DNA from 2 places in the Photobacterium sp. GB-50 genome. Region 1 is predicted to be linked to the other one. Evidence: predicted binding sites of a transcription regulator. Region 1 holds the regulator's gene; the other holds the start of a gene.
The links. Region 1 encodes CRP, which controls carbon source genes, mostly activating them, when cyclic AMP is high. Its sites were predicted from a motif close to TGTGANNNNNNTCACA; they were not measured.
Positions count from the first base shown of each region.

Region 2: a site for CRP is predicted at 1,291-1,306, ahead of C9J41_RS08820 (CTP synthase). Genes of this name have one in related genera too.

Region 1 covers NZ_PYNX01000009.1:17,086-20,274, forward strand. The annotation lists gene C9J41_RS12740 (phosphoribulokinase) at 1-802, shown strand, start outside; gene C9J41_RS12745 (OsmC family protein) at 872-1,276, opposite strand; gene crp (cAMP-activated global transcriptional regulator CRP) at 1,656-2,288, shown strand; gene C9J41_RS12755 (hypothetical protein) at 2,477-2,659, shown strand; gene C9J41_RS12760 (DUF1338 domain-containing protein) at 2,715-3,189, opposite strand, start outside.
Region 2 covers NZ_PYNX01000005.1:20,105-23,293, forward strand. The annotation lists gene C9J41_RS08820 (CTP synthase) at 1-1,210, opposite strand, end outside; gene mazG (nucleoside triphosphate pyrophosphohydrolase) at 1,428-2,240, opposite strand; gene C9J41_RS08835 (hypothetical protein) at 2,672-2,860, opposite strand; gene C9J41_RS08840 (hypothetical protein) at 3,006-3,189, opposite strand, start outside.

The DNA of each region.
Region 1 (3,189 bases):
AGCATTCCGAAAGATGTTCAATATGATGAACATTAATGCGGCATGGCTAGAAGGCGATAGCTTCCATCGCTATACCCGCCCTGAAATGGACACTGAGATCCGCAAAGCTAAAGAGCAAGGTCGACATATCAGCTATTTTGGCTCAGAAGCCAATGACTTTGCCCAATTAGAGCAATTTTTCAAACAATATGGTGAAGATGGCACTGGCCGCTTTCGCCGTTATCTACACACATTTGACGAAGCCGTACCCTACAACCAAATGCCCGGAACGTTTACTCCGTGGCAACAGTTAGCAGAAAACACTGATTTACTCTTTTATGAAGGCTTACATGGTGGGGTTGTCGATGGCGAGATCCATGTCGCACAGCATGTTGATCTTCTTATTGGAATGGTACCCATTGTTAACTTGGAGTGGATCCAAAAAATTGTTCGTGACACGAGAGATCGAGGGCACTCTCGCGAAGCGGTGATGGAGTCAATCGTTCGCTCCATGGACGATTACTTAAATTATTTAACTCCGCAATTTTCACGCACACATATCAACTTTCAACGTGTACCAACCGTTGATACCTCAAACCCGGTGAGTGCCAAAGGGATCCCAAGCTTAGATGAAAGCTTTGTTGTGATCCGATTTCGCGGTTTAAATAATGTCGATTTTCCGTATTTACTTTCCATGATCCAAGGCTCATTTATGTCACGTCATAACACGCTTGTCGTCCCTGGTGGAAAAATGAGTTTTGCAATGGAATTGATCATGCGCCCCCTTATCGAGAAACTGATTAATACAGGGAAAATCAGTTAAGTTTGCACAAACGAAAATAAATAGAAAAAAGGTTGGCACAAACACCAACCTTTTTCATCTCAATCATTATTAAGCAGTGATGATTTCATACGAATGAGTCAACTTAACCTTTTCAGCAATCATCAAGCATACAGAGCAATATTTCTCTAAAGAATCAGCAATGGTGTTAGCCACTAAGGTTTCATTTAAATCAAAACCTGAAACAATAAAATGCAAATTGGCTGCGGTAAACAAACGTGGCGCTTGCTCTCGACGCTCAGCTGAAATAAGAACCTCACAACCCACAATATTTTGCGCTTGGGATTGTAAACCACTGACAACATCTACTGAGCTACACCCTCCCGCCGCCATTAATACCAATTCCATTGGACTTGGAGCTTTATCCCCTCCATTACCATCCATGACTACACTATGACCGGAGCTAGATTGACCTAAAAAAGTCATATCTTCTACCCATTTTACTCGGGACTGCATCGCTTAATCCTTATTCAAACGCCCAATAATTGTCTCTAGTCTTATTGATTAAATAATGAATGTAAATCCTAATTCTCCGCCTTAATAACAACTTTTTTCCTCTCTAAAAATCGTCGTAATAATCATTACTTATCGCACCACTTAAAATTATCTCGCCGCATTGTGATCCTGTGCACAGTTATCCATATGAAATGAACGAATCTACTAGATCAATATCAAGAAAAAGGCGCAGAAAAAGGATACACTCTAACTTATTCAAGTTAGCTTGCAGCCCAGCGGCTGAATGGATACCCTATCAGTAGGCAGTTTTTTTTCTCGTGATAAAAGTTAGAAAAGAAACCAATGCTGTTGGGCAACAAATGCAGAGGAAGTTAGTAATATGGTTCCAGGTAAACCGCAAACAGATCCAACTTTAGAGTGGTTTCTTTCCCATTGTCATATTCACAAGTACCCATCGAAAAGTACGCTGATCCACGCAGGTGAGAAAGCAGAAACGTTGTACTACATTGTGAAGGGTTCTGTTGCTGTACTAATCAAGGATGAAGAAGGTAAGGAGATGATCCTTTCTTACCTAAACCAAGGTGACTTTATTGGTGAGCTTGGCTTATTCGAAGAAGATCAAGAGCGTACTGCTTGGGTTCGTGCGAAAAGTCCTTGTGAAGTAGCAGAAATTTCATTCAAAAAATTCCGTCAGTTAATTCAGGTTAACCCTGATATTCTGATGCGCTTATCTGCTCAAATGGCAAGTCGCCTACAAGTGACAAGCCAGAAAGTAGGTGATTTGGCATTCTTAGACGTTACAGGTCGTATCGCACAGACATTGCTAAATCTTGCAAAACAACCAGATGCAATGACGCACCCTGATGGCATGCAGATTAAGATCACTCGTCAAGAAATCGGTCAAATTGTTGGCTGTTCTCGTGAAACAGTGGGTCGTATTCTGAAAATGCTTGAAGAGCAGAACCTTATCTCTGCTCACGGTAAGACGATTGTTGTTTACGGTACGCGTTAATTTTTAACGTCTTTAACCGTACGAAAAAAGCCGCACACTGTTGCGGCTTTTTTATTTCTTATTGATTAATAATCCCCCCATAAATACCTTTAAAAAGTGTGTCATTAATGCCATTAATTAATTTGTATTGCTCAAATTAAATGCTAAATTCAAGCAATGAATGGAGTTCATCTTTTTTTGGTTTTTATATGGATATTGAACGTTTTGCCCCGAATAGCTACACCACTGTACCTGGTGCTATCGCTCCTCAACCTACAACTATTGAGATGACAGGCTTTAGTGACCGTCGTTGTTATTTAGAACAGCAAACAGGTTTACGTCGCTGTCCTGTTGAAGACAGTGGTATTTGGGGATCGCCCCTCGATAATTAACAGATTTAAAAAAAAGCAGCCAATTGGCTGCTTTTTATTGCCTTGTTTACACTGTTCAAGAGTTATAAGTACTTTCAAAGATCTTATCTGCCGAAGCTTCAACAAATCCGGTATAAATCTCACCATCAGGCTGTAAATAACGTTTAGCAAACTCATAAAATCCGCCAGAGACCAACATCTCACCATCAGAAAACGTGACCATGACTTTATCAGCCATGGTTGCTGATTGCTCTAACATCACAGTAGGATCGCCTTTTACCGCACCTCCCGCCTGATTAATGTCAAAACCACTTGATTCGAGAAAATGGTTCACTTCAGAAATTTCATTAAATTGCTCAAGCTGATTAATATCAATAGTAAAATGATTAGCACCAAAACCATGCGCTGCCACCCACCCTGCATATTCACTTTCTGCATTTAAAAACTGATAACTATCACGGCTTAATTGCCATGGTTTACCTTGAGAAAGAAAAGCAGGATCAGCAAAATAAGCATCATCAACTTGATCGACAAGCTGACGTACTTCTGTT
Region 2 (3,189 bases), on a different contig from region 1:
ATTCAGTTGAATGCGCATCAGACATTTTGGCTACATTTCGAGCAAACTCGATTAATGCTACCTGCATACCTAAACAAATACCTAGGTATGGAATATTATTTTCACGTGCGTATTGAGCAGTAAGGATCTTACCTTCAACACCACGGCTACCAAAACCACCTGGAACCAAGATTGCATCAAGGCCAGCCAGTACTTCTGTACCTTTTGACTCAACATCTTGAGAATCGATGTATTTGATTTTTACTGATAGACGATTTTTCAGGCCCGCGTGTTTAAGTGCTTCGTTAACTGACTTATATGCGTCTGGCAGTTCAATGTACTTACCAACCATACCAATAACGACTTCAGAGGTAGGGTTCGCTTCTTCATAAATAACTTGTTCCCACTCAGAAAGATCAGCTTCTGGTGCTGTAATACCAAAGCGCTTACACACTAAATCATCAAGACCTTGAGCCTTAATTAATTGTGGGATTTTGTAGATTGAATCTACATCTTTCATTGAGATAACAGCTTTTTCCTGCACGTTACAGAACAGGGCAATTTTTGCACGCTCATTGGCAGGGATCATACGATCAGAACGACACACTAAGATGTCTGGCTGAATACCAATAGAAAGAAGTTCTTTTACTGAGTGCTGAGTTGGCTTAGTTTTCACTTCGCCAGCCGCTGCTAGGTAAGGAACAAGTGTCAAGTGCATGAACATGGTGTTTTCACGACCTTGCTCTACGGCTAATTGACGAATAGCTTCCATAAATGGGAGTGATTCAATATCACCCACAGTACCGCCTACTTCAACGATTGCTACATCATGACCTTCAGCACCCGCTAACACGCGAGATTTGATTTCATTCGTGATATGAGGAATTACCTGAATCGTTGCACCTAAGTAATCACCACGACGCTCTTTGCGTAATACGTCTGCGTACACGCGACCAGCTGTAAAGTTATTACGCTTAGTCATCTTGGTACGAATGAAACGCTCGTAGTGACCTAAGTCTAGGTCAGTCTCTGCACCGTCTTCCGTAACGAATACTTCGCCGTGTTGAATTGGGCTCATTGTGCCTGGATCAACGTTGATGTAAGGGTCAAGCTTCATCATAGTCACGTTAAGACCACGTGCTTCTAAAATCGCTGCAAGTGATGCAGCAGCAATGCCTTTACCTAGAGAGGAAACTACTCCGCCCGTAACAAAAATGTAATTCGTAGTCATGTTTAACCTGGAAGATTGGTGTAGAGGATAAATGTATCTGGACGGGAAATTAGTATACCAGACACCATTTATCGCCACAACGTGAAAACTATCACACCGCCATTTGATTTTTTTTGCTTCACATCAAGTAAGCGTTATGAACTGAAATATCAAGCTTTAACAAGCAGAACAATACCATAATGGTATAATGCATTTAAAAATCATGCTGAATTTTTAATTACTGGTTTTTACTTTCTTTCTCTTTAACACGATTCCATGCTTCATCTAGCTCAGTTAATGAACACTGACTAATGATCTTTCCTTGTTCTAGCACACTTTTTTCCACTTGGCGAAAACGCTTTTCAAATTTTTTATTGGCTTTTTGTAATGCCATCTCTGGTTTTACTTTTAAATGACGACTTAAATTCACCACTGAAAATAGTAGATCACCGAGCTCTTCTTCTATTCGTTGTTGTTCTGGCACCGCTTGAATCACTTCGTCCATCACTTCATCAAGCTCTTCTTTTACCTTATCAACCACTGGTGCTAATTCATCCCAATCAAAACCAACATTCGCGCAGCGTTTTTGAATTTTATCAGCACGCATTAATGCCGGTAATGTGTTAGGAATATTGGCAAGCAAGCTCTCATCTTGCTCTTTAGCTGCGCGCTCTTTGGCTTTTTCGGCTTCCCAGTTTTGTTGAACGGCTGCTTCATCATCAAAATCAGCATCACTAAAAACATGGGGATGGCGACGGACCAGCTTTTCACTTATGCCTGCCACTACATCGTCAAATTCAAACAACCCTTGTTCTTTGGCCATCTGACTATAAAAAACAACTTGGAACAATAAATCACCTAATTCTTCTTTTACATCGTTCCAGTTTTTCTGCTCGATGGCATCAGCCACTTCATAGGCTTCTTCAAGGGTATAGGGAACGATTGAATCAAAGTTTTGTTTCAAATCCCACGGACAACCACGATGTGGGTCTCGCAACTGAGACATAATTGCTAATAATTGTTCCATTTGAGACGCCTGTTTATTATCCATACCACCAACTCTTTAAAATGGCGCTTTAAGCTTCTAACTTTAAAAGCGCCAAAACTTCGATAGTTAATACTAGAAAACTAATTTAGAAATTCATAGCAACGATCAATCATCATCATGTTGGCAATGTTCATGTTGCTTATGATGATCTCTAGCATGATCACAATTTTCATGTCCATTATCGCCATCATAATGATGATTCTCACATCGATGTTGATGTGACTCATGGCGATGGTGTCTACACCCTTGGTGATGTGAATCATGGTGTTGGCAATCAGAGTGATGAGAGCACGTGTGATTAGAAGAATCTACGCTATAAGACTCTGCTAACGCATAGTTTGGCAACAGAAATGACATTAACAATAACAGTACTATTGTAAGACTTTTTTCTCTAATCATGCTTAATACATTCGACTTCATAATACCCCCGTTAATTATTTAAACGTTACTTTATCTGCACCCACTTTCATTCCCTGCAGGCAAAGAATAAAAAACAGCAATTGTTTGATGTCATCACTAGGTACATTGATAAAATTATTATCAGGAATAAGAAATGTTGAAATAAGTAATAAAACACTCGTAATACTATTTTTAGTTAATAATTTTAATAGTAAATTTTTCATAATAGTTCTCTTGCCGCTTTATTTATAAAGCAACATCATTAATTAATAACAACCATCACTCATCTATATAATTAAGATGGGATAATTAATTTGTGAAATTAACACTTACTTTGAATCCAATTTAGATCCAGAAATAAGCAAACTATTAGGCAATAGGAGGGCGATAAATTGATTTTATAACGGCAAGAACAAGCGAATCTTGAAGATATTCAATCGGTAACAGCTTACTGACACGAGTGATAATCAGCGGAGGAAAAGAGAGTAGATGAAATGGATTACTGCCAGTACGAGGCAGTACTCGACAACATGAGCACTGTGAACAATCATTA